Regions from separate parts of the Paenibacillus sp. IHBB 10380 genome, predicted to be linked through region 2. Evidence: riboswitches for the same ligand, from Rfam matches in the RefSeq annotation. Region 2 holds a riboswitch; each other region holds the start of a gene.
What was found. Region 2 has a riboswitch for cyclic di-GMP ahead of UB51_RS19015 (transglutaminase-like domain-containing protein). Riboswitches for the same ligand answer to the same signal wherever they lie in the genome.
Positions count from the first base shown of each region.

Region 1: linked by a shared signal. The riboswitch ahead of UB51_RS20945 (methyl-accepting chemotaxis protein) and the one ahead of UB51_RS19015 (transglutaminase-like domain-containing protein) in region 2 are both predicted to bind cyclic di-GMP.
Region 3: linked by a shared signal. The riboswitch ahead of UB51_RS24410 (putative bifunctional diguanylate cyclase/phosphodiesterase) and the one ahead of UB51_RS19015 (transglutaminase-like domain-containing protein) in region 2 are both predicted to bind cyclic di-GMP.

Region 1 covers NZ_CP010976.1:4,615,319-4,623,467, forward strand. Annotated here, with positions in the region: gene UB51_RS20940 (non-ribosomal peptide synthetase family protein) at 1-2,541, opposite strand, end outside; gene UB51_RS20945 (methyl-accepting chemotaxis protein) at 2,638-4,401, opposite strand; cyclic di-GMP riboswitch class I at 4,584-4,669, opposite strand; gene cysK (cysteine synthase A) at 5,060-5,974, opposite strand; partial or broken gene UB51_RS20955 (IS30 family transposase) at 6,092-6,436, opposite strand; gene UB51_RS20960 (helix-turn-helix transcriptional regulator) at 6,483-6,692, opposite strand; gene UB51_RS20965 (S8 family peptidase) at 7,030-8,149, opposite strand, start outside.
Region 2 covers NZ_CP010976.1:4,190,754-4,198,902, forward strand. Annotated here, with positions in the region: gene UB51_RS18995 (collagen binding domain-containing protein) at 1-109, opposite strand, end outside; gene UB51_RS19000 (class D sortase) at 252-920, opposite strand; gene UB51_RS19005 (hypothetical protein) at 1,173-1,595, opposite strand; gene UB51_RS19010 (response regulator) at 1,790-2,944, opposite strand; gene UB51_RS19015 (transglutaminase-like domain-containing protein) at 3,067-3,873, opposite strand; cyclic di-GMP riboswitch class I at 3,887-3,968, opposite strand; cyclic di-GMP riboswitch class I at 4,007-4,087, opposite strand; gene UB51_RS19020 (GNAT family N-acetyltransferase) at 4,164-4,622, opposite strand; gene UB51_RS19025 (SDR family NAD(P)-dependent oxidoreductase) at 4,804-5,598, opposite strand; gene UB51_RS19030 (aldo/keto reductase) at 5,709-6,551, opposite strand; gene UB51_RS19035 (winged helix-turn-helix transcriptional regulator) at 6,811-7,173, shown strand; gene UB51_RS19040 (YjjG family noncanonical pyrimidine nucleotidase) at 7,352-8,071, opposite strand; gene UB51_RS19045 (DMT family transporter) at 8,096-8,149, opposite strand, start outside.
Region 3 covers NZ_CP010976.1:5,377,957-5,386,105, forward strand. Annotated here, with positions in the region: gene UB51_RS24390 (DEAD/DEAH box helicase) at 1-2,937, shown strand, start outside; gene UB51_RS24395 (hypothetical protein) at 2,980-3,705, shown strand; gene UB51_RS24400 (M15 family metallopeptidase) at 3,754-4,572, shown strand; gene UB51_RS24405 (GTP pyrophosphokinase) at 4,804-5,556, opposite strand; cyclic di-GMP riboswitch class I at 5,862-5,943, shown strand; gene UB51_RS24410 (putative bifunctional diguanylate cyclase/phosphodiesterase) at 6,096-8,149, shown strand, end outside.

The sequences.
Region 1 (8,149 bases), 420 kb from region 2:
TAAATCTTGAATCATAGCATGATCAACGATGCTGTTATTGACCACAGCAGTGGACTTTAATTCGAGAACTCGCTCTGCCAATTGTGCAATGGTAGGAAAGGCGAAGAAGTCGTTGATTTTTAAATTTGGGAACTTCGGCTTCAATACAACAAGAATCTCTAATATCTTCAGCGAGTGTCCCCCAATTTCGAAGAAATCATCATGAATACTGATTCGGGTACGTTTTATCGCTTTCTCCCATGCCGCAGAGATTTCCTGCTCCAATTCATTCCGGGGAGCATCATAATGCGTAGTTTCTTCCTCCACGATCTCCACTTCATACACCGCTAGCTGTTTGCGATCTATTTTGCCAGTAGGAGATACAGGCATCACTTCCAAATAACTAAAATGACTCGGAATCATATAGGACGGTACCCTCGTGCTTAGAAATTGAACAAGTTCATGCTTAACTATCGCCGCTCCATCCTTCGATGTATAGAAAGCGACCAATATTTTCGTTCCATCCGCTTCCTCTTTGGCAATAATAGCAACGTCTTTGATATTATCGAATTTGACTAGGTTATCCTCTATTTCTCCAATTTCGATCCGATACCCTCTGATCTTAACTTGTAAATCCTTTCTACCCATGTACTGTATTCCATTCTCCTGTAAAGTGACCATATCACCAGAACGGTAATATCTTTTGCCGGAATTAGGATTCACAGGATCGGGGATGAACACTTCATCCGTCTTGACCCGTTGGTTCAAATAGCCCTTAGCCAAGCCAACAGAGCTGATAAGCAACTCGCCCATGACGTTCAACGGACAAAGTTGATCATTCTCGTTCACAATAAGCACTTCGTAATTCGAGATCGGGGTTCCGATGCAAATGTTGGATAAATGATCTGGAACTACATAATCAATAGTATGCGTAGTCGTAACGACCGTTGCCTCTGTTGGACCATAGGCATTTACGATGATGGGTCTGTGATCAAGCTTCTTCTGGAATACCCGAACGGACTCTCCAGTCAAGGCTTCACCACCAATTACAAAGCTCTTAATATTGCTATGTTTCGGAGCATCCTCATCACTGAGATATGCTGATAATTGATTGAAGAATACAGTAGGTAAAATACCAATACGCGTTGCCTTAACCTCTTCTATAGCTGCTGTAAATGATTCTATTGAGAAACGCTGTTCATTCGAAAGCAAGTGTAACCTAGCACCACTACTGATCGAACTAAATATGTCATACACCGATGCATCGAAGCTAAAAGTAGAATACTGCATAATCACATCTTCTTCGTTCAACTGTAGATGGTTAACGGTTGAAGCCGCGAGGTTTATAACACCCGTATGCGCGATCATAACGCCTTTGGGTTTGCCTGTAGAGCCAGAGGTGTAGATAATATAAGCCAGATCATCTCCATCTATCTGCACATCAATAGGTTCCTGAGGATACAAATGAAGTTCAGTATCTATACGAAAGATAGCGTCATCTGAAACATTATGATCTAATAACATGGATAACTTACCTGTATATTGATCTTTTGTAATGACCAATTGCGATTTCGTATCCGTTATAATGTAGGCGTTCCGATCATCCGGATGCTCTGGATCGAGAGGGACATAAGCTCCTCCAGCTTTCAGAACCCCCAGCATCCCTATGATGGCTTCGATACTTCTCTCCATGAAAATAGAGACAAATCCACCTTTAACGAGCCCTTTTGCTACCAACATATGAGCTACTTGATTCGATAATTGATCCAGCTGTCTGTAGGTTAAGTGCGTAAGCCCGGAAGAAAGAGCAACTCTATCGGGAAAGCGACTTAGCACCGATTGCAGCATCGCAGGGACGCTCATCGCAAGGGGAAGCTCCATCGCCGTATCATTAAGCACATCATAGGCTTCCACATCTTCTTCAGTTAGAATAGGTATACTTCCAATGGAGATATCTTCTCTAACCAATACAGCATTTACAATGTGCTGGAAGTGACGAGCAAATTTACGAATAGTGCTCTCTTTGAACAGATTTTTATGATAAGCAATGTGGATTACCCATTGACCTTTTTCTTCCTGTACAGACCAGTTTAGCGAACTAGCCTCAAGGGTGCTATCCACCCCATAGATCGTCTTCACAATGGCGGATTGTCCTACCATTTCTTCAATCACCGATACGGGTAAGCTAGCAGCATAGGTATGCTGCAGTTTATCCGTAATCTGCTTAAATAACTGTTGGAATGAAATATCCCCTTCACAAGCTATCCGAAACGGCAATACATTCCCTTGGCTATCGTTTACTCCTATAATCAGATCATTCTCACCTGTCATTCTATACAGAAACGCTATATAGCAGCTAAGCATCCAACCCTTCATATCGAACCGATCTTTACAAGTGTTAATCTGCTCTGCATGTACATCCAACAAAAAAGTCGTTTTCTGAACCTCTCTGACCGTGGGATGTTTAGGAAAATCCGTATATATATCGAATATGGATAGAGGAGCTCGGAGCTCCTCCAGCCAGTAATTTTTATTCTGCTCTGCCATCAACAGAGTGTTCATAGTATCCGCTCCTTACTTATCTCTCTATAGAAGTGAAGTGTAGAATCTAGAAACCTACACTATAGTCAACTATCATTAGCAGAAGACCCATTGTTTCTAAAGTTTCAATCCGTCGACTACGTCCTCTAATCTATCGGAAATCTGATTCAAATGCTCTGCTGATTCAACAAGTTTATCAGAGGATGAACGTTGTCCCTGAGCACTTTCCTTGATCTGATCTGCCACTACCGAATTCTTCTCTGCCAATACGGCTAGTTGCTTGATTGAGGATGTGATCTGTTCTGTCTCAGCCACCATTTCCTCCGTTGCAGCAGAAACCTCTTGAATCTGACTTGTAACTGACTCTGTAGCTGCTAGTATTCCGTCAAACAACATTCCCGTCTCTTTCACAATCTCAATACCCACTTCAACGTTCTGCTCTCCCTCGCTAATCGCTGATACGGCTACTAAAGTTTCCTGCTGAATATGGTGGATTAACTCCGTAATTTTCTCAGCTGATCTCCCAGACTGTTCAGATAACTTCTTCACCTCATTAGCAACAACTGCGAATCCACGTCCCTCTTCACCTGCTCTAGCCGCTTCAATGCTCGCATTTAAAGACAGTAGGTTGGTTTGTGAAGCAATCTCTGTAATCACTTGTACGATCTCACCGATTTCTCCCGAACGCTTCTGAAGCTGTTCAATGGAATGCACCGAATTTAGAACAGACTTTTGAATTGAATTCATCTGCGTCATAACTTTGTCTACATTGTCAGTACCTTGCTCAGATTGGTCCCTCATTTGCATCGATGTATCAGATAACGTAGTGGTACTTGCAGCAATTGTAGTTACTCCTGAGGAAATTTCCTCAAGTGAGGTTACACTCTCCGATATGGACTTACTTTGCTGAGACACTCGATCCGATATCTCCTCAATATTCGCTGTAATTGCCATTGCGTTCTCATGACTATCCTCCACAGTAGAGAATAATATTTTAGATTCCTCAGCAGATTCTGTTGATACTGTTTTGATAGTCGCAACTAATCTATTCATGTTATTCACCGTCATATTGAACTTCTCAGCTACTTTACCAAGTTCGTCAGTACTCGTCGGTAATTGAACACTAAAATCTCCTTGGCTTAGCTTATCCAAGGCAGCCATCAAGCCTTTCACAGGAGCAAAAGTTTGCTTTATGGTGAAATATTGCATAGTTAACACAACAATCAATGTGGCCAGTAAAGCTAGTATCGTATATTTAACTAATTCATGCTGACCTTGTGTAATTAAGCTTGCATCGATATCCATGGCCATATAAGCAAATACAGTTCCTTCACTATCTTGGAAAGGGTACAGAACTGTTACCCAAGTTCCATAATCATCAGAATAAGGTTTAGTGAAGCTCATCTGCTTCGTCTTCAACATATCCTTAACGCCATCTACGTGAATAGCAGCCTGTTCATACATATCTCCTAACTTCATGCCTTCTCCTTCAAATATATCCAATACTGCTGTTGGAAAAGAAATATTAGACGTCTTATTACCGTCTTCAAGTTCAGAACCATAGATATAGCCTTGCGCAACGTTAGGGTGTATAACGGATAGTTCATCAAATATCCCCATTAATTTCTTCTGAATCGGTGAATTACGATCCTTGTTCGCTTTGGCCTCAGCTGCCTCTTCGGGTGATATTTTGTTGATCCATGCAGTCATAATTTTTCCTGAATCCGAATTTAATTGGTTTGTCAGAACCTCGCCCTGAATATAATAACTGGATGCGATTAATATAACGCCCGTCAAAATGATGAATAGACTCGTCAGTAACATATTTTTAGTAACAATACTTCGTCTGGTAATAACGTTAATCATTCGTGGTAACTTCATTATCGGTCTCCTCTTATTATGTAATTTTGATTTCAAAATATGACCACCTAGCTACATAGTCTTACGTGATATTAAGTCCCCCCTTTCTTGATCTGATAGGTTTGATAGATTTGATAGGTTCTCCCTTGTGAAAGCAAAAAAAAGATGCCCATATCGCATAAATAGCCATAGGTCACCACTCCATATGCAACTGGCTGACTTTTCCTTCGAGGAAGTAGTCCCTATAGTTTTGCGTCACTACTTTTCAGTAGCTTTGCCGATATGTATTAAATGATAAAAACGCCATTACGGGAATCACAAACAAGTAGTTCTATTTTACTACTAATATGAAAATTTTTCTATATTATTTCACTATCTTCTGAAAATCTGTCGAATTGGACCCATTTTACTCATAATTTCGACAAAGTGAAAACAAAAATAGGACCTTGAAAATACTCCGCTCCTACTAATCCATCCTTAAGCACTAACCCCCGTACCCATGCTCCACAAAAATTAATGTACCTACCGCTGTTAACCATTGAATTGCAGTAGATTGGACACTTGAAGGGTTGGTTTATGTATGAGTAAATTGTGTTACCTATTAGAGGAGGTCATGCAAATGAGCCTATCGCAATCACCGGATATACAAACCTTCTACTTCGAAGATGACGCCGTAGCTTTAAAATAAATCCATACTTAAGTAACGCTCACCTGTATCAGGTGCGATACATACTACTCTTTTGCCAGAGCCTAACTTCTTAGCTACTTGAATCGCCGCATACACAGATGCACCTGAGGATGGACCGACCAGAATACCTTCCAGACGCGCTAAATCCTTCATCATTCCAATGGCATGATCATCCGAAATTTGAATGATTTCATCGTATACATCTATGTTTAGGATACTTGGTACAAATCCCGGGCTTGTTCCTACCAATTTATGTGGACCGGGTGTGCCCCCAGATAAAACGGGCGATCCTTGCGGTTCAACAACAGCGATATGAAGATTCGGCAAAACCTTTCGCAACGTCTCACCTGTACCGGTAATTGTACCCCCAGTACCTGCTGTAGCTACGAACGCATCAAGCCGATGCTCCATTTGTTCCAGAATTTCCGGCGCTGTCGTTATACGGTGAATATCGGGATTAGCTGGATTCTCGAACTGCTGTGGAATGAAACTGCCCGGAATCCCTTCCTGTAACTCCAATGCCTTAGCAATAGAACCTGGCATTCTTTCACTGCTTGGAGACAGAACTACATCGGCCCCGTAAGCTTTCAGTATATTGATTCTTTCCTTGGACATATTATCTGGCATCACAAGAATCGCCTTGTACCCTTTGGCCGCTGCAATCATCGCAATGCCAATGCCCGTGTTGCCACTCGTAGGTTCAATAATCGTTCCTCCAGCGGTTAGCAGACCTTTCTCCTCAGCCGTCTCAATCAGATTAAACGCAGCTCGATCCTTCACACTTCCCGAGGGATTGAACATTTCCAATTTCACATATACATCAGCAGCGCCATCCGGAACCGTGCGATTCAATCGCACCATCGGCGTATGTCCAATAAGCTCTGTTATACTCTGAGCAACAAGCACTGTTCATCTCTCCTCAGCTGTCTGTTTTTCTCATGATAAATTTAATTACTAGAATAACATAAAACCTATGGATGTACTAGGAATATTGGCGACGGTGAACTGGGATATGACGGATTGTCAAGCCAAGTGCGACAGAGCATCCGTGAATGATTCGTGAGCGGTCTTCCAACCCAGACATTTCCTGGGTCGGTTGTTAATCAGATTGAGGGCCTTAGCCAGTTCAATATCAGTCACCTCTGCGAAGTCTTTGCCTTTGGGAAAGAACTCTCGAAGGAGGCCATTTCCATTCTCGTTGGAACCACGTTGCCAAGATGAGTAGGGATCAGCAAAGTAGACATCTATGTTGTGAGTAAACTCAAGCGAGCTAAAGCAGGCAAACTCTTTCCCTCGATCCGTAGTTGCGCTCTTGAAAGTGCCCTGTGGGTACTGAGATGCGGCGGCACCAAAGGCAATCTCCATAGTACTACACCTAATACAACGAACACTGCTAAAACTAAAAATTGATGGTTCATTTGCTTTCATCCTCCTCAGGTACAAATACTTCATTAATAGATACATTAAATGCCTTTGCAATATTGAAAACTAACTCTAACGAAGGTGTATATTTATATTTTCCAATGGATATGACTGCTTGTCGCGAAATCCCAACATGTTCTGCCAAATCTAATTGTCTCCAGTCACGTTCAGCTCTCAAAATTTTGATTCGATTTTCAATCAACGTAACAGTCTCCTTTCTGTTTATAATCAACTAATTACATATTGTGAATAAAAGGATTAAGTTCCATAAAAAAATTCAATTACCATAAGTCAGGGATAACAAAATTAATGTTCATTTTTTAGGCGAAGTCGTAGAAATAAATGGCTATCATTTCGTTAACTAGCTCCTCCTCTTAATGAATATTCGCTCGTCAACCCCAAGTTGTTGTGATGAACCATAAAAATAATCTATATACTTATATTAATTTAATTCACATACAAAAAACGAACGAAATCTTCCCTAAAAGAAAGATACCGCTCGCTTTGATTAATATGTTATTTTTTCTCAATATATATAATTACTGAGCAACTGAAAATGTATAAGTCGGAATTAGACCATACGCATCAGATACTTGAGGTAAGCCATATCCATATGAGGTATCTTTCCCAGCGACCCCCAGATCCAGTGCTGTAGATGATAAGTCATTTTTTATACCTTCTATGGTTGGACGTTCTCCAGTCATTTTTTGATAGTAAGCATAGTAATCTGCTATTGCTGCACTAACTGCTGGAGCAGACAAGCTAGTTCCTGTACTGAACATATAACCTTGAGGAACCCCTATACTTCCAAGCATATTATCCATATCTGTTGGATACGCAGTATATATTAATTTTGTAACATCTAGATATCCATCTTCGATTACATAATCGCCTCCAGGTGCGGCAAACTGAATATTAGAACCAATATTACTATAAGATGCTAATGCATTCTCCCTTGTTAGAGCACTCACTGAAAAAACTCCTGGTATACTGCCTGGTAAATGTCGTATTCCTTCTTCTTGAAACTTTAAATCTAAATCCAAACCTTTATTTCCAGAAGAGGATACAATCATTACATTATTCTGTAATGCATATTGAACCGCTCTCTCATAGGCTTCTATAGTAATCTGCTCATTTTCATCATTACTATATTTATAGGTTCCCAAACTCATATTCAAAATATCCTGCTCATCTTGAACGGCTTGTATCATTGCTTGTATCGTGAAATAAGAATCACCCGTTGCATCTCCTATAACTCTGTAAGGTGTAATAACAGCTTTCGGTGAAATTTGAGCAATAACACCTGCAACCATCGTTCCATGTCCATTGGTATCACGTATAGAATTATCACCTTCTATATATGACTTTGCATTGGATAAATCTAATACAGGTGAAATGAGCGGATGATATATATCAACTCCACTATCAATTAAGCCAATACGTACTCCCTGTCCTTCTGAAAATTCAAATGATTGTTGATTTTTAATCATTGTATACTTATACCAAGCTAAATTATCTAAGAGGTCAAAATCGTCAATTGTATTTTGAAGAGTAAGGGATCTTGACATAGAAATGTTTCGAAGTGGAATTTTTTGATCTATTAATCTTTTATCTTCAATTAAAATCTCTGTGAGTTTCCCAGACATTTCAACATTTTTA
Region 2 (8,149 bases):
CTATTGCTGTGAAATTTTGGTCGCTGTCGGCACTAGCTGTTGCTAGCGGACCTATGAGACTTTGCAAGACTAGTAGAAATACTAGCGATATAAAACTAAATTTTTTCATAGTAACCTCCCGTTTAAAATTTATTTTCGAAGAATTTTTGGTATTCGAATAATTACCCTTATCTTGTCTAATAAGAAAAGTTCTTCTTCAACACGCATTCTGAACAAAAAAATAGATGATCTTCTTCTTATAGCTCAGCCACTTATTCTATTATTTTCCCTTTAACAATAAGACGATGTGTAGGATCTATCATAGGGTCACAGGTGACCAGTGTAATTTCTTTATCTACGCCGTTTCCTTCCAATACCCATACTTCCTCTGGCTTTACACGTAACTTCTCTGTAACCGTGTATTCCAATTGTTGTTCTCCATTATTAACTTCAATCTTATCTCCTTGTTTAATCTCAACAAGTCTATTAAAGTTTCTTCCATACGTATGATTTCTGTGTCCAGCGATTGCATAGTTTCCAACTTCTCCGGCTTCCCCTGTGTTTACAATACTCGCTACACTTATCTTCATATTTTTCTTAGTTGCACCATGAAGAATAGGCAATTGTAAATCAATTTTATCGATTCGCAACATCCCTTCCAAATTCTGATCTTTGCTAGAGCCTAGCTTTTCTTTTCCCCCTTGTAGGGTGTCTGTTTCATCGTCCATGGCAACATTATCGGACAGCGTAGTCTCATACTTGGTTTGGAATGAATCATCTTCTCCATTATCAATATTGTGAAGACTATTCTGCCACTCCTTAACCAACTTTTGTTGCTGATAATTATCAACCATTTCAGATAGTTTTGGATAACACAGCATAATGATTCCTATAACTATAAGTAGTATGAATACGACTTCTATTTTAATTTTAATTTTCATATTACATACATTCCCAACTTCTGAGTTTATAAGATTTACATAGCATTTATTCACCAGACAAGGCGGATTCAATAGGGGGAGCTTTTCTCAACAAAAGTGTAATACAAAGTCCCAAAAGGAAAGTTTAGCTCATCGTGGACGAAATCCTATTAAAAATATCCTTCAACCATACGTTTCATTCCCATGGGGCCGCTTCAATCTTTCTTGTGTTTTAACCTAAGCTCCTTCTTCTACACGACATAAAAGGATCGTTTAGCTCACAGTGTAGAATGAATAAAAGTTCCGCCTTTCTACCGCCAAATCTAACCAGAAAAAAAAGTCATTCAAATGGTCATCTACCCATGCACCACTGTCCTCTCTACACAGCACACGCAAATACGATATTCCCAATAACGTAGTTCCATTCCACACAAAGTGAAAAGTATTCTCTGTCCCCTGATGCCGTAAAATAAATCGAAATGAGTTCTCCTGTAATAAATAATGATCTCTATCATAAAAAAACAGAGGTCCCTTCTCTGTGGCAACAATACCTATCAGATGATCTTGATAATTAATGTAGAAACCACGGTAGTATTCAACAGTCGTTTCTTTAATCAGCTCAATTTCCAACAGTGAATACAATTCTAAAGCTTTAGAGTCGAATAGAGATGAATTGAAGTTTCTTATTACTATCATAACACTAACACCACTTGCCTCCACAATCATTAGCTGTCTCAAATTTTGTCATTAAATGAAGTATACAGTCGTTATCTATACAATTTCTGAACAAGTTCTCCTGGGTCATTATAGGAATCTTGAATACATAGGAATGCCAAAAAACCATGTAATCTACGTTTGCGTAGATTACATGGTCTATTTAAACCCTCGAACTAACTAATATTTGACTCAGAAGGCCTATTTAATTCTCCCTCCCATTGTTTATACCATGCTGTAATATGCGCACTGGGTGGCTCATTAAATTCATCCAAAAGAATCTCAACCAAAGAATTATACTGTCGATTAACCAATGAATAATTATCCATAGATGCATGTATTTTCATTAAAGCAAAATAGGCCTTCTCCTCTTGCACATGCTGATTACATATTTCATGAAACCAAAAAATCGCCTTATCTAACTGACCATGTTCCTCATACCAATACCCAATTTCATAAGAGATGCTAAGCCACAATTCCTTAAACCGTTGACGTTCACTTTCCGCCCACCAATAATCATATTCCTGCAGGTAATTACCGGTATATAATTTCATGATTTCTATGTAGTTGTCTATTGTGTCAGCAGATAGAGATGGGGACGATGCTAATTTAGTCTCCCACTCTTCTGTGTCTAACAGAACATGATCAATAGTCAGAACATAACTTTCCATCGAATTCACAATTTGAAAGTGTTCACCATATGATGTTAATGTTTTACGAATGTGATAGATTGCAGTGTATAATTGCGAATATACTTTTTCCGGTTCATGCTCTGGCCATAGCATATCAATCAATACGGATTTACGAACGAGTTGTCCCCGATGCTGAAGTAAATATAGAAACAACTCCTGCGCTTTTGTCGTACGCCATTGAATCACAGCAAACTGTTGACTCGACACTTCGACGGTCACTTGCCTGAACATATTCATCCGCATCGTAAGGTTCTTAATTTCAGTCTGGTCTTGTTTAGATTCTACGTGTTCGCCAATGCGATCCATGGTTTTGGACAAGCGATCAGGTCTAACAGGTTTTACTATGTAATCTAAAGCATTTAGTTCAAAAGCCTTAACTGCATATTCATTATACGCCGTTACAAATACAATATTTAAATCTGGCTTCTTCTCCAGGATTTGTTCTGCTAACTCAATTCCATTAATCTCAGGTAAGCTAATATCTAAAAAAACCAAATCCACTTCCTTAAGAAGAATCTCCCTTCTTCCAATAACCGGATCTATAAATTTACCTATTATTTCTATACCCGTAAGATTCATAAGTTGACGCTCCAAGTAATCCACAGCAAGTTGTTCATCGTCTACAAGAATTACCTTCATAACAATACTCCTTAATTATGGAATTTAATATTATTGGATGTCTCGTGATAAGAATATCATAATTTTTGAAATAAAAAAGCAATGAACGTAATGTTCATCGCTTCGATAGTACTATTTTTTTGTTAATATTGTTTGGATGCTAGGTATTTGGATGCATCTTTTACCATCATGAAAGTTGTAGTTGTACCATTCCAACCTGCATCCACCGTTGTATCCACCGTAACCCATTTATTATTTAAATAGACTTCATTCCAAGCGTGATAGGAACTCACATAATTTGTTGTACCCATTACCATCTTAGTAGGAACGTCCACACTCCTAAGCATCGCTGCAAATAACGCAGAATACCCATAACAAATATCTTTTTTCGATGAAAATGTACGATCGATTTGAGGGAGATAATCGGCTGACGCGCTCACTGCCAATTTATTATCATATTTAATATTGTTAATCACATAATTATAAATAACTTTTACTTTTTCAGCATCCGTTGCTAGGTTCTTGGTTAACTCTTTCGCCTTTTGAACAGCTTTGCTTGTATCATTCCAATTCACATTCTGAGTTGAATTCAAATAAACTATCGAACTATCACTCAAAGCGAGCTTAATTGTATCCTTATACACAACTTGATATTTATTCCCACTTGTTTGTTCCAACAAGCTCACGGTATAATCACCGTTTCCTAATTGAAGGGGAAACACCTCCACTTGCTTTCCGGCAATTAAATTATAATAATACTGCTCCTGACCTTTAACAATTAAGAGCTTTGTCTTAATATTAGCCTTCACATCATACTTCACACTAATGATTCCCTTGCTTACGCTGGATTCATCTAGCCATGAGTTACCTTCAGCAGCATGAATTGTTGTTCCACTAAACAATGGACATAAAATAATAAGTGCAACTACAAATAACATAAACTTTTTCATACATAAAACTCCCTTCGGTGGCCAGGCTGCCATCTTATCAAGAAGGCCCTTTAGCTTTGCGTCCCTACCTTTCGATAGGTTTGCTATTATCGTTTAAAGTTCTATTCTCACAGTACAACAAAAAAACTGTTCGTCCGGTAACTGGCTGCCACCCGATCTGGAAGGCCCTTTAGCTTTGCGTCCCTATCTTTCGATAGGTTTGCCATTATCTGAATAGCTTTGATAGTCCCATAGTATCATATAATCCAGATCTGAAAGCAACTAATCACTAATTTTAATTATCTTTCCAGTTATTCTTCTATATTTAATTCCATCACCCTTCCAACAACCGGGCCTTCATCGTCGATTTCCCCATTTAAGCAAAATCCAAAAGATTCATATAGTTTTTGAGCATATATATTATCGGTATGGAGACTCAAATAAATTTTTTTACAGTCGTATTGTTGTTGAATATATACAATTAACAGAGGAAGAAACCGCTTTGCATACCCATTGCCTTGGAAACGATAATCAATCATAAAGCGGTCTAACCATGCACTCTTATTGACGCTATTTGGCCAACCGTACATTGCATACCCAACTAATGTCTCCTCGTCATATAATCCAAGAGATGTTGCATAATTTTCAAACATGCATTCTGCTAAAGAAAACGCATTGTTTTCAATAAAATGCTTTTGTTGTTCTGATACAGATAAAGCAGCTACCGAACGCCAATTTTCTTTTGTTACTTCACAAATGTGAAGGCTCATTATTTTAGCTCGCTTTCTTTCTGATTTTTAAACATCGAATCATACTTTACGCATCTCATGACAGAGAAGTTGTATCTTCACTAGTGTACGCCAGACAAATCCATAGTACTAATAGCCTAGTATACGTCGTATATTGCTCATGGATTAAATACTATCCAATTCCTTATATCAAGATCTCGTATTAAAACACGCTACGCACTAATCCTCCATCGATTCTCATCGCTGAACCATTAATGGCTGAGGAAAGAGGACTACTTAAAAAAGTAACGAGATTCGCAATTTCTTCTGGTCGAATAAGTCTTTGAATAATGGAGGTGGGTCGATTCTCATTCATAAATCGCTTTTCAGCTTCTTGAATAGTCAAATTTTCATTAGGATAAAGAGTATTTAACATCGTTTCTACTCCCTCTGTTAAAGTGGAACCCGGCATAATCGTATTGACGGTCACATTCGTTCCTTTGGTCAGCTCAGCTAAACTGCGAGAAAGCGAGAGTTGCATAGTCTTGGTTGCACTATAATGAGCCATTTCTTGTGATGGCATAATAGCAGCCTCACTAGCAATAAAGACGATTCTGCCTTCATTTTTTTGAATCATTTGTTTTAGGTAATGGCGAGTAAGTCGAACACCACTCATGATATTGACTTCAAAAAACTTAAACCATTCTTCATCAGGGATATCAAAGTATTCTGCAGGCTCAAAAATCCCAAGGTTGTTAATAAGAATATCTACTTCAGCGTATTTCTTAATAAGTTCCTGACATCCTTGTTCTGTTCCTAAATCAGCAACTGCTGATTGAAGAATAGCATCCGGATATTGTTTTTGAATTTCTTTTATAATTTGGTTAACCTTTTCTTCATATCGTCCATTAATAAGAACAGTGGCACCTTCAGCCACTAAGGAAATAGCGATTGCTTTTCCAATTCCAGATGTCGAGCCCGTAACTAGCGCTGTTTTTCCTTTTAAATGAAGTTGCATGTAAGACCCTCCATATTTAGAAATAGATACCCGTCTGTCTATATTGTTAACAATATAGATCACACTTCTTATTTCGAGCAGAAATAAGAGGTGTGATCCTTTTTTTATATTTAAAAATCAAAATTATCGGGGTCTGGACCCACTCGAAGATGTTGATTCAATCCATCAATTTGTTCCATATCCTCTTTTGTCAACTCAAAGTCAAACACTGCTGCATTTTCAATGATTCGATGTTCTTTTGTCGATTTCGGAATCGTTACAACACCGTTTTGTAAGTCCCAACGCAAAATGACTTGGGCTATAGATTTTCCATGCTTATCTGCAATTTCTTTTAACTCTGGATTATCTAATAATTGACCTTGCATTAACGGGGACCATGCTTCGAATTGAATACCATTTTCCTTACAAAATACTTGCAGTTCTTTTTGCGTCAAACGTGGATGATGTTCCACTTGATCCACCATTGGCTTAATCTCGGCATCTTTCATTAGCTCTTCAAGCTGATGAACAAGGAAATTGCTTACACCGATCGCTTTTACACGCCCTTCTTTATAGAGAGTCTCCAATGCTCTCCAGGCTTCCTTAAATTTACCTTCTACAGGCCAATGAATCAGATATAAATCCAAATATTCCAATCCTAGTTTTCTTAAGCTCGTCTCATAAGCTGCTATCGTTGACTCATAACCAAGATCAGCATTCCATACCTTCGATGTGATAAATAGTTCTTCTCTGGCTATGCCGGCTTCGTTCATTCCTTGGCGAATTCCTTGGCCGACCCCCTCTTCATTTCCATAAATAGCAGCGGTATCAATGCTTCGATATCCATTCTTAATCGCTGTTTTTACCGCATTTTCAAGTTCAGGACCTTCCTCTACTTGAAATACTCCCAAACCAAACCAAGGCATTTTCACACCATTATGCAGCGTTGTTGTATCTTGCAAATTTTTAGCCATTATCTTATTCCTCCATTATTATCGTTTTATTTATCATTACCATACAAACAAAATAAATTTGCCGCATGAGTTTCTTTACAAGGTTCGACTTTTAGAAGAAAAATTTCCATCTGTTTCTGTCACTCCGCTCTCTCCCAAGCTAAGCTAGTCATCAACGCCTGCAAATGTTATGATAGGTCAAATCAAACTAAAATAACAGTACGCACTTTTTAGTACTGTAGGCACAAAAAAGTGCCCATAAAATTGGAGGAAGACCATGATGATCAAGAAAAAATATAACATTTCAGTTGAAGCAACACTTGAAGTCATCGGGGGAAAATGGAAGTGCGTGATTCTATGTCATTTAACTCATGGCAAAAAGCGAACAACGGAATTAAAAAAGTTAATGCCTGGGATTACACAAAAAATGTTAACACAGCAACTACGAGAGTTAGAGGCTCATGGAATCATTAATCGAATTAGTTATAATCAGGTTCCACCGAAAGTGGAATACGAACTTAGCGAATATGGCCATAGTTTAGAAAGCATTTTGAACTCACTATGTAATTGGGGAGAACAACATATCATTAAAGAATACGGTGATAAATTTGCTGTTTTAGAGGAGAACATATTAAATAAATAAATAAATAAATAAATAAAAATTCCTTTGGAACCAGAGCCGGTTAAGTATTATAAAGCAACAAAATAAAGCAGGCGTATATCCAATGAATTAGATGTACACCTGCTTTATTACTCTTTCCACAAGCTGAATGTAAGACTATATCTACTTTTCAACGATACAACGATATTCCGGAACAACACTAACTCACTTCTGCCGATTCTCTTTCTACGTTTAAAATTCGATACAGCTCATCAAGATTCTGTATTTGATAGGTTGGAACAATTTCAGTATCATTGGGTTTCATTTCAGGGTTGAACCAACATGTATCTAGACCCGCTAGCTGTCCACCTAGAATATCCGCACTAAAGGAATCTCCAATAATTAATCCTTCTTCCACAGAGAAATTAGGAATTCGTGCAAAGACATAATCGAAATATTCCTTCATTGGTTTTTGAAAACCAGTGTCCTCTGAAACAAAAATATCTTTGAATAGCGGATATAAACCTGAATCACGTAAACGTTTATCCTGAGTTTTGGAAACACCATTAGTAACAATATATAAATCATATTTATTGTGTATTTGTAGGTCTGTTATCAATTCAAAGGCCCCACGAACAAGCTGATGCCCCTCCTCTAAGTAGCTACGATACTTCTTTTCCATTAAGACTCCATCAACCTCTTGACCATATTCCTTAAATAAAATGGAATAGCGAGTATTCACTACCTCATCACGATCTATTTTCCCTTCTTCAAAGGACCTCCAAAGACCTTGATTTATTTTTTTATAATGTGCTTTGATTTCTGTGGTTAAGGGAATTTTTTGATCCTTGAACAGCAAGTCCAACGCTAAGTTTTCTGCTGCACCAAAATCCAATAGTGTATCATCTACATCAAATAATAAAGTTCTGTATTTTTTCAAAATAATCTCTCCATTTTCTATATTCTAAGTCATCTTAGATGACCTCTGTTTCTTACGTCCACCGCCTAGTTTAAATAC
Region 3 (8,149 bases), 1.2 Mb from region 2:
CGATTAGCAGAGCTACGTTATCCTTCTCCTACTTCGAATGCGAAGGTGAACAGACGTGGTGAGAGGCGCCAATTGATGGGCAGAACCTTGGAAGGGTTAGCTCTGTCTGCACAGGATGCTTTCTTTATGTTGCTTGCATGGGACGAAGAGGCTCTTGTAGCGCAGAGTATACAGTCAGGCGCTGAAATGCACTATTGGGTGAAGACAGCGCAATATGCATTAGAGTCGCTACTGCATGGACATATTGCTCCTGGCACTGCACCGCTTGTAACAGCGGGCTCTCGCAAACGGAGTGGTGAACAGGTAGTCACTGCACGCTGGAAACCAAGGATGGCGGAGAAGTCGGATGAAGAGCGTTTCTTGCAGCTTGCAAGCGCGATACCACCACTTGCTTTGGGGGTTCCTGCATTTGCTGGGATGGAGTCAAAAGAAGACGCTGGAGTAGCGGTGTTGCACTCTTTTCTGAGCGATATTATTCACTATGAAGTAAAGGATGCATTGCAGGGGATGGAGGCGAAGTTAACTCGTTACATAGGTAACTATCGTCGAGGGTATTCGCCACTTGCTGTGTTGTGGTGGAACGGACTTTTGACACCAAGTCGCGATCTTCCGATACAAGGATCTGTAGATGAAATTGGAGAGTTGAGTAGTACGGTAGCGAGCATAGGAGGTACTTCCATCCCTTCCATCGGAAATGATGAGGATCAGCCTCAGCAGAATGGTCAACTCAATTTAGGACTACGTATGGAGCCACGCATGTTGGAGGAAGAGCAGCGATGGTATGTATCTTTTTGGGCTGAGATTCAGGATGATTATGGAACCTGGTTACCCGCTCATTTCGTCTGGGGAAGATCCGAGCCTGATCTGGCTGTACGAGGTAAGGCATACTTGGCTATACAAGAGCAATTCTTGCTTGTATTAGGTGCTGCCGGGGAGATTTGTATGGAAATTCAGGAATCGCTATGTAACTCAGTGCCACCTGAGGGCATGTTGCTATCTCCTGAACAATTATTTGCCTTTGTTCGGCAATCGGTACCGTTGCTACAAGAAGTAGGGGTGAGCGTTCAGTTGCCCTCACGCTGGAGCAGTGAACGTCGCCGGGTTGGACTGAGTTTGAAAATGTTACAACCAGAGAGTAATGAAGGGCAGTCTTCAGCGCTCGGAATGGAACATCTTGTCTCGTTTGAAATAGAGGCTGCACTAGGTGGGGTAGTCCTTACTCAAGAAGAAATGGCATTACTTGCAGAAGCGGATATGCCTTATACGCAATTTCGTGGTGAATGGATTGAAGTGGATCTTAAGGAGATTAGGCAAGTACTTCGTTATATTAAGCGCCACGAGAAGGGCCAAATGGAAATGTCCGATTGGATGCATTTGGCTGCCGGAGATGGCGATGATCGGATGTGGAAGGGCCTCGCCGTCATGGGCGTGGAAACGGTGGGGATGTTATCCTCCTTACTGGAAGGCAATAGTTCACGCCGCGTTCCGGCTAGAGAAGTTCCACCCCAACTCCACGGTGTATTACGTCCTTATCAAGAACGTGGATTTCAGTGGCTTGCAGCGATGCGAGATCTAGGATTCGGGGTATGTCTGGCGGATGATATGGGTCTTGGAAAGACAATACAGGTGATAACATGCTTGTTAGAGCACATGACGGAGGAATCCGGTCCAGTACTTATTGTGTGTCCTACGTCGCTACTTGGGAACTGGCAAAGGGAACTACAACGCTTCGGTCCTGATTTATCGCTCTATATTCATCATGGGAATCGCAGGCTCCATGGAGAGCAATTCATGGAACAGACTGCGAAGCATCATGTGATACTTACGACATATCATTTGTCTGGTAGAGATAGTGTGGATCTAGCCCAAGTATCTTGGGACTCCATTGTACTGGATGAAGCACAATATATTAAGAATTACCGTACCAAACAAGCACAAAGTGTGATGCGATTATCTGCTCCGCACCGAATAGCTATGACGGGTACACCTGTAGAGAATCGTTTAGGTGAATTGTGGTCTATTTTTCAATTTCTCAATCCAGGCTATCTGGGTACTTCATCATCATTCCGCCATCGCTATACATCTGGGGAAGGTGATCCGGGACGTTTACAGGAGCTGCATAAGCTGGTGGCTCCGTTCATGCTGCGCAGACTTAAGAGCGATCCAGATATCCGTAAGGATCTTCCAGAGAAGATTGAACTGAAGTCCTATTGTACGTTAACGGATGTCCAAGGGGCGATGTATCAGGCTGTGGTAGATCAAATGCTAGTTCAGATTGAGCAGCAATCAGGTATCGCAAGAAAGGGCCTAGTACTATCTTCACTGACTAAGCTAAAGCAAATTTGTGATCACCCTCAGTTGCTAGGTAAGGAAGAGCACCGGGCAACGAAGCAAGAAGCTTCTGGCAAAATGGAGCGTCTATTGGAGCTACTTGATAACATTGCTGAGAATGGGGAATCTGCGCTCATATTTACGCAGTACGTAGGAATGGGGCATCTTATCGTATCACGCTTGGCTGCTAGGTATGGCAAAGCACCTTCCTTTCTGCATGGGGGAGTCCCTCAGCAGGAACGTGATGAAATGGTCCGTCATTTCCAAGAGGAAGGCGGTCCTAAGTTCTTTGTCCTTTCTCTTAAGGCTGGTGGCGTAGGACTCAATCTAACTCGTGCAAATCATGTGCTGCACTATGATCGTTGGTGGAATCCCGCTGTGGAGAACCAAGCGACGGACCGAGTATTTCGTATTGGTCAGAACAAGAATGTGCAGGTACACAAGCTGATCTGCCAAGGAACTCTTGAGGAGCGTATTGATGAGCTTATTGAGCATAAGAAATCACTTTCCGAACAGGTTGTAGGTTCCGGTGAAACGTGGCTTACAGAGATGTCTGATACGGAGCTACGAGATCTTATTGCCTTACAGGGTGAGGATTGGATGTAATTACACTTTAGGTTTAGGCATAAAGAGTCTAGGAGGGCTAAGGTGACAGAGATGGCAGAAATAACAATGGATATCCGTCCTGGCATGCTGAATGGGACAATCACAAATTCATTTAATTCAATGATAGAAGAGCGTATGAGTTATAATGTGAATATACTGGTGGCGCCAATATCTATAGTAACGAAAGAAGATATTCTTGTAGGTCTAAACAGTGTCCCACAGGATTTGTATTGTCTGTTACGTGGTTCGGTAGTGCCGTGGATTGAAGAGTTATTGCCCACAGCTGTAGAATTAGTTATGTTACCTGCAACTTGTTCTTGCGAAGAAGCTAGCTGTCGTCATGTGGAGGAAGTTCGTGAACATGCACAGCAAAGCTTATCCGCTGATCCAATGCAACGATTAACATTGATGGGATTGACACGAAAAGAAATATTAGCTGCAGTATTCGGATCTTGGGCATCCAGAATGTCTGCCCAAGAGCAAGATATTGCAGTAATAGAAGCTTCTTTAATACAGGAGAAGGGCAGGAGTGGCCCATCTCCTGGGGAATGGGTATCAGAGTCTGTGGAGCAAGGGCGACTACATGAACCGGGTCCGATATTCCAGAGTATCACTTTACGTTTATCACCTGTACAGGATGATAAGTTCGTCCCTGACGATTGGACGCCATTGCTTCAAGAAACGACTGGAGTGACCAAAGTACTTCGAATGGTTATGAAAAAAGCATCGGATAATGCAGAGAAACTTCGCCGTAAATGGGTGGAATAAGGGATTACACAACCTAGAGAAATAAGTCACATTGAAGGGAGAATTCAGATGAATTCACAGACGGAGAAGACAAGAAACTGGAGATGGGGGGTGTTTGCTGCTCTAATACTACCCGCCATGCTATTAGCAGGATGTGAATCGGATACGGGAGGCTCAGGGCAGCAGGAAGGACAAGCTTTGCTATCTCCAGCTGAAGGACAAGCTACGGCTGTTATGGCAAAGCGGAGTGAAAATTCACTGCAAGCGACCATGGAGCAAGGTGTTGGCGGTATTGCTATTGTTACCAATCCTGAAGCGGTCACGGTTGTTGTGAATAAGAAGCGCAGTCTTCCCGAGGGCTACGAACCGAAAGATCTAGTAGAGCCGAACGTCCCATTTTCTTTCGACGAACCTCATGAGAAGCGCCACATGCGCAAAGAAGCAGCAGAAGCTTTAGAGAAGCTATTTGCGGAGGCGAAGTCTGATGGTATAGAGTTACGGGCGGTATCTGGCTATCGTTCCTATTCTCGTCAAAAGTCTATTTACGAGAATAACGTTCGCACGAAGGGAGAAGAATATACTTCTCAAGTAAGTGCAGTTCCGGGGACGAGTGAACATCAGACTGGACTGTCGATAGATGTATCAAGTCCGAGTGTTAATAATGCTATTGAAGAAGTATTTGGTGGATCTGTGGAAGGACAATGGTTAGCAGAACATGCACCAGAGTTCGGTTTCATTATTCGTTATCCCGAAGGTCAAGAAGCAGTAACAGGTTATGTATATGAACCGTGGCATATCCGGTATATTGGTACCGACTTGGCGCCTGATCTAGCGGCTAGTGTATTAACGTTAGAGGAATACTTTGATGACGCTAATATTAAGCTGTAGTCCAAAGACTTCGTCGTCCCAAAAGAACGGCATTCGTTTACTGATGAAATATTAGAAAGTTTAACCTTTCTAATATTTATAATAAAAAAGGAGTTGCTCTCTAGAAAGTAGAGAGCAACTCCTTTTTAAAATATAAGAAAGGTTAAGTTTTTACTAAACTTTGCTTATATTTCTACGAGAAACGGTTACCGTCCCTTCAAGGACTTTAAACGTTTCTTCTTGTTATACTCATCAGGTATTTTTGTCTTGTCTTTTGTCGGTTATCATGATCACGTTGTTCTGTAACATTTCTTGAGATTGAGCAAGAATTTCTTTTTGAATTCTGAGCATCTTCTGATCGAGTGCTTCGGCAGCTACCGCAGCTTCTTTCAGTTCATCAAGTACATGCGGTGGAACCTGTTTGTCATACTTGTAGAATAGGATGTGTTCCATGCTTGCCCAGAAATCCATAGCTAACGTTCTTAGTTGAATCTCTACCTTGATCCAGCGCGTCCCTTCAAACAACACCATGGGTACAGCAAGAATAACATGCAGGCTCTGGTATCCGTTAGGCTTAGGATGTTCAATATAATCCTTAACCTCCAGTACGCGGATGTCAGATCGTTGCTGGAAATGTTCAAGTAACCGGTAAATATCTTTGACAAAGGCGCATACGATACGCATTCCGGCAATGTCGTGTATATTATTTAGCATATTCTCTACGGTGAGGTTATATCCTTTGCGTTTCATTTTTTCAATAATGCTCTTAGGTTCTTTGATGCGGACTTTTATATGTTCAATAGGACTGTAACCGTCTTGTTGTTTCAATTCTGTCTTGATCAGCTTAATCTTATTCTGTAGCTCATCTAGAGCTAATTGATATAACATCGGGAGTTTCTTCCACTCATCTAATTGCTGTAAAAAGTCATTGTCTAATTCCCACGACCCCAAATCCTGTAAAGAAATCTGATTGAGCACAAGAGGGCTATTTTCAAGTTCTTTCAATTCGTGTTCTCCTAATAATTCAGATTATGATGATAAGTCTATTTTACATGATAATGAATGGTAGAAGCAAAAAATGGACAGCGGATAGATAAAATAAAGTCTTAGACTGGATCAGAGTTCCAGACATAAATAACCCAATAACCATTTGTGTTATTACTATAACGCTTTTATTTGGAGATTTGAGAGAAATCCAAAAGGGGTGTTTGTTGGATTGCAAAATCTTTTTTATAAATTTTAAAATAATATAGGTCGGAAATTCTATTCACGCAGAGTTATTTATAGTAAAATTAGGTTAATATAGGATTCTATATAACAGGCAAACTATGCGAAAGCATGGGACGCAAAGCCACGGGTCTAAAGCATTTGCATGATAGCCGGGCTGCAGATCACATACATAGAGAAACATATTATTTATGTTATATGCAGACCAATGGGCCGCCTAAGCTCCTGTTTGGTCTTTTTTTATAACAAAAGCAGGCAGATCTTGTCCCTATACTCTATCTATATCGAAGGCAAGCATCTGAAGGAGCGATTGTAGAATGAGAAGACCCTCTGTTGATTTCAAATCCCATCGCAAGTGGTTCTTTTTTGTAGGCGCTTTACTGTTGGCTTTGGGAAGTGCTTCGCAACATCTGCAACTGATTTACGGCATCACGTTTACATTTACGAACATTCTTCTGTTGATGTTGGTACGACTATACGGAATGCGAATCGTTCTGCCAGTAACCGGGATAATTTATGCTACTGCCATATTCATTCATCATGATCCTTCTTATATTGTCATATTTCTGCTTGAAGTTTGCTGGATCGGGCTTTGGCAGGTGAGAAGACCAGGCTACCTACTCGGCCCCGACGCCATTTTCTGGTTGTGTCTCGGTGCCCCAATTACGTTTATTGCTTGCTGGTTATCCGGAACGTTCTCGTTAATTGAATTCATCCTTCTGTTTGCCATTACAGCATCTAATGGTCTATTTAATACCTTAATCGCTGAAATGCTCATCAATTATCTGCCGCTGGGTCGTTGGCTTGGACTTGCCAAGGACATGCCTCTTCCGGTTACATTCCGCCGGGTTTTATTTCATTTGTCAATTACGCTTGTTGCCCTTCCTTTTCTCATGAATATGATCGTTAACGGAAGGAATGCACACGATGTGTCTACCCGCACGACGCTGCAAACGGCGAGTAATACGGCGAATAGTATAAGGGGAGAACTGGATCAGTGGAAACAGGAGGATGTGCTAGGAGTTCGGTTGGAGGGTCTAATTCAGATCGGATATTTGCAGGAAATGATCAAACGCAATACAACGCAGAAGCTGTTCGATATCACCATTACGAGTCCACACAATAAGGTGCTGGCCACGAACAGTAAGGAATCCACTCTACATCGGGAGCAGACCCAATCTGTTATCCCTATTGAGGATAACTTTTTGATTGAGGTGCCTGTTCAATCCACAGTGCTTCTTCCGACCCAACAATGGCGAAATGCTCGTTACGTTTACGCAGCTCCAATGGAACGGTTTCCGCTGATTATTTCGGTTAGCGTTCCTGTCAAGTCATATCAGGTACAAATATTCCGGGAATACATTTATCAATTATTGTACATGCTCGCCAATGTCACCATCGCAGCCCTGCTGGCATGGATTATTAACTGGTGGCTTGGTCGAAGCCTTATGCAGCTTGCCAGATCGACGACCAATCTGCCAGTGAGACTGAAGCAAATGGTCTCTCTGGAATGGCCGAACAGTGGGATTCTGGAAATTGATTCACTCACTCATAATTTCAAGGATATGTCCCAGAATCTACTTCATATGTTCCAGGAAGCCTTGTGGATGAACCAGCGGCTTCGATCTTCTGAGAAAAAGCTGCATCAATTAGCGTATTATGACAGCTTAACCACGTTGCCGAATCGGTTGCAGTTCCATCAAGTACTAAGCGACTTGCTCTTGCAAGAGGGCGACCGTACCGGACGGATCGCAGTCATGTTTATGGACCTGAACCGCTTTAAACAAATCAATGATACGCTTGGTCATGCAGTAGGCGATGTTCTCTTGCGGAAAGTAGCTGAACGGTTCATAGAGATTGCAGATGAAAGTTGCAGAGTTTTTCGATTGGGAGGTGATGAATTTGTGTTTGTCATGTGCTACGAAACAAGTAATGCACCGCAAAACTTCGCGGAGCGGATCTGCGACTGTTTTGAGGCGCCATTTGAGCTGGACGGCTCATCCCTCTACACGACGATCAGCATTGGTATCAGCTTATATCCCGAACATGGGACTTCTATGGATGACATTCTAAAAAAGGCAGATATGGCTATGTATGTCGCGAAGGAGCAAGGAACAAGCAGTTACCATTTCTTTAGCCAGGCGCTGGAAGACTCACTCAATGAGAAGATGTACTTGGAGAATGGCCTACGGAATGCGCTGCTAGATGAACAGTTCTTCCTTGTGTACCAACCAATGGTCAGTCCGGCATCAGGGAAGATCACCGGAATCGAGGTGCTAATCCGTTGGCATCATCCAGAAGGCGGGATTATATCCCCGGCTAAATTTATTCCGCTTGCCGAGACATCTGGCTTAATTGTGGACATTGACCT